2 regions of the Variovorax sp. 20P10.2.4 genome follow, and region 2 is predicted to be linked to the other one. Evidence: riboswitches for the same ligand, from Rfam matches in the RefSeq annotation. Region 2 holds a riboswitch; the other holds the start of a gene.
The links. A riboswitch is a leader RNA that binds a small molecule or an ion and turns the genes downstream of it on or off. The one in region 2 is predicted to bind cobalamin.
Positions count from the first base shown of each region.

Region 1: linked by a shared signal. The riboswitch ahead of AC27VN_RS10350 (TonB-dependent receptor) and the one ahead of AC27VN_RS20755 (TonB-dependent receptor domain-containing protein) in region 2 are both predicted to bind cobalamin.

Region 1 covers NZ_JBZAYE010000075.1:13,915-19,062, reverse strand. The annotation lists gene AC27VN_RS10350 (TonB-dependent receptor) at 1-1,859, opposite strand, end outside; cobalamin riboswitch at 2,047-2,303, opposite strand; gene AC27VN_RS10345 (ATP-binding protein) at 2,378-4,603, opposite strand; gene AC27VN_RS10340 (class I SAM-dependent methyltransferase) at 4,779-5,148, shown strand, end outside.
Region 2 covers NZ_JBZAYE010000227.1:174-5,321, forward strand. The annotation lists gene AC27VN_RS20755 (TonB-dependent receptor domain-containing protein) at 1-1,800, opposite strand, end outside; cobalamin riboswitch at 1,897-2,144, opposite strand; gene AC27VN_RS20760 (ClcB-like voltage-gated chloride channel protein) at 2,250-3,971, shown strand; gene AC27VN_RS20765 (hypothetical protein) at 4,063-4,287, shown strand; gene AC27VN_RS20770 (cell division protein ZapA) at 4,284-4,628, shown strand.

The DNA.
Region 1 (5,148 bases), on a different contig from region 2:
ACGTAGCTGGCCGTGCCGGTCACGGCCCAGGCGCCGTGCGCATAGGTCAGGCCCGCGCCCGCGATGTTGTGGGCCGACATGCGCACGCGGTAGCCGCCGAAGTTGGTGCTGCGCGCACCGCTGTCGGTGTAGGTCTGGAAGTCCTTGAGCCGCGCGTCCTGCCAGGTGTAGTGCAGGTAGCCGCTCCAGCGCGGCGAGAGCTGGAACTGCAACTGGGTTTCGATGCCCTTGGTGCGCGAGGTCGCGTTGCTGAAGACGAAGGAGTCGGGGCCGTTGCGGTAGGAGCGCTGGCCGTCGATCTTCTCGGCCTCGAACAGGCTGAGCTGGTAGCTCCAGCGGTCGTCCGCCGCGCGGCCTTTCAGGCCCACTTCCTTGCTGCGCGTGATCTCGGGCCGCAGGATGTCGGGCACCACCACGCCGCCGCGCGTGTTGAGCGCCACGGCCTGCGGCCGGAAGCCTTCGCTCCAGTTCGCGAACACGGCGTGCGAGGAGGCATCGCCCTGCAGGAACAGCCAGTCCACGCCGGCGCGCGGGCTGGTGTGGCTGCCTTCCTGCGCCGAGATCACCTGCGTGCCCGTGCGGCCGAGCGTCTGCTCGAAGCGGTCGTGGCGCACGCCCAGCGTGAAGCCGACCGGGCCGTACTCGAAGCGGTCCTGCAGGTAGACGCTGCGCACCTCCTGGTCGAAGCGCGAGGAGGTGATGCTGCCGCGCACGCCGCGCGGATCGTTGCGCACGTTGCTCACGGGGATGTCGTAGAACGGCCCGCGGTAGGTGGGCGCGTTGCTGAAGCTCGGCGAGTCGAGGCCCTGCCAGCCGCGCTCGAGATTGAAGCCGGCCTGGAACTCGTTGCTCCAGCCCTTGCCCGCCATCAGGTGCGTGGCCGCGAGCTCGTGGTAGACGCCGCGGTCGGCGGTGTAGCTCTCGGAATAGCCCTTGCTCACGGCCGCGGGCGGCGGAACGATGGTGATGCCGCCGGCGAAGAATCGGTTGTAGCGCGCGAAGCTGCTCAGGTGGTTGATCGACCAGCCGGCGCCGAGCTCGAAGCGGTTCTTCCACGAGAACGACTGGTAGTCACCCGTGACGTAGGAGTCGGGAATGCCGTAGTTGTCGCGCGAGGTGATGCCGAAGATCGGCTTGCCGTTGACCAGCGGCACGATCGAGCCGCGGTCGCCGCGCACGCGCGTGTCGTAGAGCTGGAAGCCGGTGGTCCAGTTGCGCGTGACGGCGAAGTCGCCGCCGACCAGCACGGCCGACTGCGCGCGGCCGGCATCGCGCTGGAAGCCGTTGTAGTCGCTGTTGGCCACGCCGATGTAGAGGTTGCCGCGCTCGAAGTCCCAGCGGTAGCGCAGGCTGCCGTCGAGGCGGCCGTAGCTGCCGATGGTGGCCGTGAGGCTGCCGCCCGCGCGCTCGGGCTTCATGAAGAACTGCGCCACGCCGCCGATCGCGTTCTTGCCATAGAGCGCCGAGGCCGGGCCCTTGATGAACTCGAGCCGGTCCACCAGGTCGGGCGCGATCAGCGTGATGTCGGCATTGCCCTGCAGCAGGCGCAGCGGCACGCCGTCCATCAGCACCAGCACGTCCTGCGTGTCGCGCAGGCCGCGGGTCTCGAAGCGCGAGTAGTAGTTGCCCTGCGTGCCGTACTGCAGGCCCGGCACGCTGCGCAGCGTGTCCTCGAGCGTGACGGCGCCCACCGCGTCGAGCTGCGCGCGTTCGACCGAATAGGTCGCGAAGGGCAGCCGCAGCGTGTCGGCTTCCTGGCGCGTGGCGGTGGAGATGGTCTTGCGGTCGCTGACGGTGGTGGGCGGCAGCGAGCCGGCGCCCTCGGCGTCCTGGGCCGAAGCGACCGAGGCGAGCAGCATGACGCCGGATCCGATGAGGGCTTGGTGGGGTCTGACGCGACCGCGCCTGGAGATGTTACGCACGTGGGGCTTCCTTCGGGCCCGCGCTCCCGCGGGCCATGAGAACAAACCGGGCGCCGATGGATGCTGCAAGCGACCGGGTCCGCGCCCACGCGTGACCGGCCCGGCTTGCCTGCACTCCCGCAGCGACCGAACGAGGCGAAGGCCGGTATCCGGGCTTGCGGAGCGCAGCGAGGCATCGAGCGATGCTTCGTTGCCGCGATCCTCGCCTTCCCATGCCGAGGCACAGTGGCCGCCGGTGCCCGCGAAGGCATCGACTGTGAGGACCGCGAATCCGCCGACCGTTGCGGGGGCAGCGCAGGAATGGGGCCCAAAGGGGCTCGTCACCTGCTTCCCGTTTAACGCCGGTCGAGGGACCGGCGCACCTTCGCGCACGCCGGCTTGGGTGATGCTTTCGTTTGCATCGGCCGGCGGGGCGGATTATAGGAGCGGGTCTCGCACCGCCCGGCGCGAAAAGCTCAGGGCGTGGGCGTGTGTGGCAGCCGCACCGTGAACACCACGTAGCCGTCGTCGTGTGCATAGCCGATGCTGCCGCGGTGCGAGCGCACGATGGCCTGCGCGATGTGCAGCCCCAGGCCCAGTCCGCCCTTGTTGCGCTCGTTGGGCACGCTGCGCTGCTTGAAGGCGCTGAACAGGTCGGGCACCAGCGCGGCGTCGATCGGCGGCGCGCGGTTGGCCACGCTGAACACCACGTGCGCGTCGACCTGCTCGAGCCGGATGCGCACCGCCTCGCCGGGCAGGCCGTGATGGCGCGCATTGCTCACCAGGTTGCCGACCAGCTGCGCCATGCGGTCGGGGTCGGCCAGCACGGGCAGCGTCTTGGGTGCCTCGAGCTCGAGCTGCGAACCGGGGTAGGCGGTGCGCGACTCGTCGACCGCGTCCTCCAGCAGCCGCGCCAGGTCGATCTGCACCGGCACCATCTGCAGGCCCATGCCGCTTTGCAGGCGCGAGGCATCGAGCACCTGGCCGATCAGCCGCGCCATGCGGCTGCTCGAGGTCTGGATGCGCTGGCCCAGCCGCGCGCCGGCGTTGCTGCCGTCGGGCAGGCTGCGCTCGAGCAGCTTGGCCGCCATCGTGATCGACTGCAGCGGGTCGCGCAGGTCGTGGCCGAGCACGGCCAGCAGCTCGGTGCGGGCCTTGTAGGTGTCGGCCAGCCGCGCCGCGCTGGCGCGGATCAGCTCGTCGCGCAGCTGGCGCGCGAAGTCGAGGTCGTTGGCGCCCCAGGGCACGCTGGTGTCGCGCACCGTCTGCTTCCAGACGTCGAAGGAGCCGCGCGGCGTGAGCCGCGGCCCGAGCGGGCCGCTCACGTAATGCTTCTCGGGCTTGCCGCCCCAGCTGATGGTCTCGACCTGTTCCTTGCGCGCGAGCACCAGCCAGCCGTTGTCGATCGCGTCGAAGCGCAGCGCGAGAAAGCCGCACCACACGCCGCTCAGCGAACGCAGGTTCTCGGGCAGTTGCTCGCGCTCGTGCAGCGCCACGATCTGGTCGCCGTTCGTCGAGGCGCTGAGCCACTGGATCAGCGCCGCCGCGGCCTCGCGCGGCATGTCGCCTTCCACGTGCAGCCGCGACTGCTCGGCGATGACCGCCGTCTGCGCGTCGAAGGCATCGGCCAGCGGGCGCGCCAGGCCGATCAGCGCGCTGAAGGTGTCCTCGGCATGCAGCACGGCCTCGATCAGCGAGCCGCGCAGCTGCGCCGCGTTCGAGGCCCGGCCCGCCTGTTCGCGCGCCAGCAGGCTCTGCACGTTCGAGGCCAGCACCTGCGCGAGCACGTCGCAGGCCATGCGGATGGCGTAGGGCACCTGGTGGGCGCTGCGATGGTGGCAGGCCAGCATGCCCCAGAGCTGGCCGTTGATGACGATCGAGATGCTCATCGACGCGCCCACGCCCATGTTGCGCAGGTACTCGATGTGGATCGGCGACACGCTGCGCAGCGTGCAGTGGCTCATGTCCAGCGGCGGCAGCTGCGGATCGGCCACGTCGAGCCCGACCGGCGCCGACTGCACGTCCGCGATCAGGCGCAGGGTGTTGATCACGTAGAGCCGGCGCGCCTGCGCCGGGATGTCGCTGGCCGGATAGCGGCGGCCCACGAAGGGCTCGAGCGCCTCGTGGCGGCGCTCGGCCACCACCTCGCCGCTGTCGTCGTGGCGGAAGCGGTAGGCCATCACGCGGTCGAAGCCCGTGAGTTGCCGCACGGCCTCCACCGAGAGATTGAGCAGGCCGTCGATCGAGCCCTGGCGCTTGAGCCGGTCCATCGCGCGGTGCGCCTTGAGCGCGAAGTCCGACACCGCGTCCGCCGTGGCGTCGCGGGCTTCGAACTCGGCCACCAGCTCGTAGCCGACGCGGTGCAGGATCAGGTCGAAGCGGCGCTCGCCGAGCGTCACCTCGAGGTTGATCGGCGAGCCCTCGCCGGTATCGACCGCGACGCCGTTGGCCTCGTGCAGCGCCTCGTGCACCAGCGCGTCGCCCATGAAATGGCTGCTCGACAGCCGTTCGCCCAGGGCGGGCGCCGTGTCGCCGAGCAGCGCGCGGGCATTGGCGCTGACGCGCGTCAGCGTGAGGGTGGAGGCGTCGAACGCGAACAGTGCGCCATGGTGCTGCACCAGGCCCGGGATGTGGATGGGCTCGCTGTCGCAGTTGGCCAGCGTGACGGGCTGCGTGGTCGTGGGTTGGGGCGGCCGTTCCAAGTGGCGGGAGGCGCTTTGCGTGTTGAGGGAGACGAGGGCCACGCTCGGTGCGTGGGCGGATGGAGGGCCGACATGGCATTTTGCCTGACGGCGCGGCGGCGCCAAACGGGCCTTCCCGGGCGAAAATGGCGCCGGGCCTCCCTCCGATGCCCGCACTCCCTGAAAGACAACCTGCATGCAATCTGCCGACGCGGCGACCTTCGACGAGGCCTACTACCGGCGCTACTACTTCGACAAGAAAACGAAGGTGGTCGACCCGCAGCACGCCGAGCGCCTCGCGGCCTTCGTCTGTTCGTACCTCAAGTACCTGCGCGTGCCCGTGCGGCGCGTGCTCGACATGGGCTGCGGCATCGGCCACTGGCGCGATGCCATCGCGTTGCATTTTCCGAAGGCCAGCTACCACGGCGTGGAGTTCAGCGAATACCTGTGCGAGCGCTACGGCTGGGAACGGGGCTCGGTGGTCGACTACCGTGCCAGGGAGCGCTTCGACCTCGTGATCTGCCAGGGCGTGCTGGCCTACCTCGAACCCTCCGACCTCAAGACCG
Region 2 (5,148 bases):
GCCGCCGAGCGTGCGCGTGTTGGCCGCATCGTCGTAGCGCTGGCTCGAGGTCTGCACCTCGGCGCCCAGCGTCCAGCCACCGAGGCGCCAGTCGGCGCCCAGCGTGGCATAGCGCTTGGCGCGGCGCGCGAGCAGCTTGTCGGTCGCGAGGTCGCGCGGGTCCTGGAAGTCGAGCGAGGCGCGCAGCGTGACGTCGCCGATGCGGTGGCCCCCCGAGAGCGTCACGCCCTCGTAGCGCGCCCGCGCGGTGCTGCCGTAGCAGCCGAAGGACGAGGCGCAGCCCTTGGCGGTCGAATCGAACACGATCAGGTTGCGCACCTGGTTGCGGTAGACCACGATGCCCGCATTGGTCGGGCCGTCGGTGTACTTGAGGCCGAGCTCGACGTTGCGGCTCGATTCGGGCTGCAGGTCGGGCTTGCCGTATTCGCTGAAGCGCTGGTAGAGCGTGGGCGCGCGGAAGGCGGTGCCGGCCGAGGCGGTCACGCGCAGCTTCGGCGTGATCGCGAAGCCGTAGGCGGCGCTGCCGGTGGTCTTGCCGCCGAACTCGCTGTCGTCGTCGTGGCGCACGTTGAGCTGCAGCGAATGCGGGCCCTGCACGAAGCCGTAGCCGAGCGAGACGGCATCCTGCGAACGCTTGCGCGCCAGGCCCTTGTCGGTGCTGCTGGTGGGCGCGTTCTCGAGCCGGTCCTCGCGGCGCTCGAGCGCGGCCGTCACCAGGTGCGGACCGAAGCGCAGCTCGTTCTGGAACAGGTAGCCGCGCAGCCGGGTCTCGGTGCGGTAGTACGAGGGCATGGTGCTGTAGACCGACTGCGAATCGGTCACCTGCAGCCGGGTGCTATAGACCTCGTTCCATTGCGCCGACCAGGTCAGGCCGCCGGTGCGCAGCCGGTTGCGGCTCTGGTCGTCGAGGTAGTAGGCCGGCGGCTTGCTGCCGGACTTGGCGGCGTCGTAGCGCGCCTGCGTGTCGCTCGACAGCGCGGTGGCCTCGAGCCGCTGGCCGGGCGCGATCTGCCAGCCCAGGCGCACATTGCCCGAGGTGGTGTTGTAGCCGTCGCGGTCGGGGCTGGTGAAGCCGTCCTTGGGCAAGGTGCGCTTCTCGAGCGGCTGGATGTTGAAGCCGCGGCTCTCCTCGTGCGCCACGCCGAACGAATAGTCGAAGGCATTGGCCTTGCCGCTGATCGCGGCCTCGGTGCGCGAAAGGCCATGGCTGCCGAAGCCCACGCCGATCGAGGGCGACACGCCCTCCTCGCCACGCTTGGTGAACAGCTGGATCACGCCGCCGATGGCGTCGGAGCCGTAGACCGCGGCGGCCGGGCCGCGCAGCACCTCGATGCGGTCGATCTGCGCCAGCGGGATGCTTTCCCAGGCCGCGCCGCCGGTGGCCTGCGAGTCCACGCGCACGCCGTCGATGTAGACGGCGGTGAAGCGCGTCTCGGCGCCGCGGATGTAGACGCTGGTCGAGTTGCCCACGCCGCCGTTGCGCACGATCTGGATGCCGGCCTGACGCGCGAGCACGTCGGCCACGCCGGTGGATCCGCTGCGCTCGATGGTCTCGCGGTCGATCACCGAGACATCGGCCACCAGGTCCGACAGCGGCTGCGCGGTGCGGTTGGCCGTGACCACCGTTTCGCCGAGCGCGCCGGGCTGGGCCTGCGCCGAAGCGGCCAGCGGCAGTTGGGCCAGCAGCAGGCCGCCGAAGGCCGGCACCAAGGCCAGCGGCAGGCCGGCCAGGCGCGCGCGCAAGGAGGACGCAGAAACGCGAGCGCGCGAACGGCGCGAGAAGGAAACGCAGGAAATCATGGAGTGAGCGAACGAACGTCTATGCCCCTTGCCGGCCTCCCCGCCGGCGCCCGGGGCGCCATTGGTCCGTGCCTGCATCGCCTCGGCGAAGAGCATGCGCGAACCGCCTTGTTGGCCGGTATCCGGGCTGGCAGACCGGCCCTCGCCGCCTTCCCAGGCGCCTGTTTCAGGGCACCCAGTGGCTCGTGTGGAGAGGGTGGCGCCTTGCGGCGCCGTCTGCTTGACCGTTGCGGGGGCAGCGCAGGCGGCTTCGGTGCCGGCGCGCGGCCGGTCCCTTCACTCCTGCTTCCCGTTGAACCGCGGCGCGTGAACCACGCCGCAGGCACCAACGGGCGAGATTCTAGGCGCTGCGCCGCGCGCTTTAAGTCGAAAGTTGCGTGCGCCCGACGTTCGCCGCGTCTCGCGCACTAACATCGACGGGCTATGGGACGTCATCACCACCACCCCGCATGACCCTGCGCTCCTCGCTGCTGCTGCGCCTGCGCTCCGCCCTGCAGCGCCTGTTCGGCGTCTCGGGCTGGCAGTCGATGCTGCTGTGGTCCATCGTCGCCGGCCTGCTCGGCACGCTCGCGACCGAAGGCTTTCGCGCCGCGCTGCGCGGCTTCGAGCACCTGGTGCTCGGCCCCGGCGACAGCCTGGTCGCGATGGCGCGCGCGCTGCCGTGGTGGGCGCGCATCGCCTTCCCCGCCGCGGGCGGCCTCGTGGCCGGCGGCCTGCTCGTGCTCGCGAAGCGCGTCGCGGTGCGCAGCGCTACCTCCGACTACATGGAAGCGATCGTGCTCGGCGACGGCCGCATCCCGGTCACGCAGACGCTGGTGCGCAGCGCCTCCTCGCTCGTGAGCATCGGCACCGGCGGCTCGATCGGCCGCGAGGGCTCGATGGTGCAGCTCGCCGCATTGGCCGCCTCGCTGCTGGGCCGGGTGTTCCGCTTCCCGGTCGAGCGGCTGCGCCTGCTGGTGGCCTGCGGCGCGGCGGCCGGCCTCACGGCCGCGTACAACGCGCCGATCGCGGGCGCCTTCTTCGTCGCCGAGATCGTGCTCGGCTCGATCGTGATGGAGAGCGTGGGCCCGATCCTGATCGCGGCGGTGGTCGCCAACATCGTGATGCGCGCCCTGCCCGGCTACCAGCCGCCCTACCAGATGCCGGTGTTCCCCGAGCTGCATGGCGCGGAGATTCCGCTGTTCGCGCTGCTCGGCGTGCTGCTGGGCTTCGCGGCCGCGGGCTTCCTGCGCGCGCTGCAGGGCAGCCGGGCGCTGTTCGCGCGGCTGCCGTTCGCACTGCCGTGGCGGCTCGCGCTCGGCGGGCTCGCGATGGGGCTGGTGTCGGTGCCCTGGCCCGAGGTCTGGGGCAATGGCTACAGCGTGGTCAACGCGGTGCTGCACACGCCCTGGACCTGGACCCTGATCGCGATGGTGCTCGCGGCCAAGCTGGTCGCCACGCTGGCCACGGCCGGCTCGGGCGCGGTGGGCGGCGTGTTCACGCCCGCGCTGTTCTTCGGCTGCATGGTGGGCGCGCTGTTCGGCCATGCCGCGCAGGCGCTGTGGCCGCATGCGGTGTCGGCTCCCTATGCCTATGCGGTGGTCGGCATGGGCGCCTTTCTCGCGGGGGCCACGCAGGCGCCGCTGATGGCGATCCTCATGATCTTCGAGATGACGCTCAACTACCAGGTGATGCTGCCGCTGATGCTGGCCGGCGTGATCGCCTATTTCGTCGCGCGCTCGGCCAACGCGGGCTCGATGTACGAGATCACGCTGCGCCGCCGCGAGCAGCAGGACGAGCAGCTGCGGCTGCGCTCGCTGCACATCCGCGACCTGGTGCAGCCGGCGCAGACGGTGGTCGGCCCCGAGGCCGATCGCGAGGCGATGAGCCGGCTGTTCCTGCAGCACCCGGTGAAGTACCTCTACGTGGTCGATGCGCAGCAGCGCTACCTCGGCGTGGTGCCCCTCTCCGCGCTCGGCACGGCCGCGGCCGAGGTGCGCGCGGCGGACCTGCTGTCGCAGGCCATCGCGCCGATCACCGCCGACACCAGCCTGGGCGAGGCGCTGCAGCGCTTCCTCGAGCACCTGGGCGAGCGGCTGCCGGTGATCGAGAGCACGGCGAACCCGGTGCTGCTGGGCATGGCGGCCAAGAGCGCGTTGCTCGCCACCTACGTGCGGCTCAGCGAAGTTTGATGGCGCGGCGCGCAGGCCGCAGAATGCCGTGCCAGGCGCGGCGGGTGCCCCGGAGGACCGCCGCTTTCACGGGAAACTACAATCGCGCACCATGCCCGCCTCCAGCCCCATCGACCAGATCGCCGAGCGCGTGGAACGCCTGCTCTTGCGTCACGAAGAGGTGCAGCGCACGAACGCGCTGCTGCAGGAACAGGTCGATGCGCTGACGCGCGAGCGCGATGCGCTCAAGTCGCGGCTCGCGGCGGCGCGCACGCGGCTCGATGCGCTGCTCGAGCAGCTGCCGGCCGTACCTCCCTCCGAAGATTCCCCCGCATGAAGCAGATCGAAGTTCAGATCATGGGCCAGAGCTATCTGCTCGGCTGTCCCGATGGCGGCGAAGCGCAGTTGCGCGACGCGGTCGAACGCGTGGATGCGGCCATGTGCAAGATCCGCGACGCGGGCAAGGTCAAGGCGCGCGATCGCATCGCGGTGCTCGCCTCGCTGAACCTGGCCTTCGATCTCGCGGCGCAGGAAGCCACGGCGAAGGCCGCGCCGCCCGCCGAACCGACCACGGCCCCGGCCGCGGCACCCGCCGACGACGGCGCGGTCGATCCGAAGGCCACGCAACTGATCCACAAGCTCGACCAGGCACTGGCCGGCGACGGTCATCTGCTCTGAGCTGATCCGAGCATCAGCGCGCTTTTTTTCTCTCATTCGCAGAGATCGGCACGCACTGCAAGAACTTCGATGCAAACCTGCCCGCGCTGCAGGGATTCCACCAAAAAAACCGGGAGCCGCCCCAGCGCGAAGGCGTAAAATCGTTCCTGTCTGCGGTGCGCGTTGGGCTTTATATGTCCTTGTTCCAATGCTCTACGGAGCCGGGCTTGGTATATCGCTCGACGGGTGTGATCATCTCGCGTCAGATGAACCCGAAGTCTTGCTGCCCTCGCCCACCTGAACCCCGGTTCAGGATGCGAGTCTGGCGCCCATTCGCAGACACCTATTCCTCTTCGTTGCGCTGAGTGCGCATCGAACATCGGCGATCCCCGGCATGGCGGGATCGCCCCAAGAATCCACGCTGTATCCGCATCGATACATCCGATCCTGGCTCCTGCGCGACCGTGCGCGCCGGGCCGCAGCTACGTTTCAGATAGCATTGCGGCCCACCCCCCTCCCTTTTTCCCTCGAACCGAGGCCC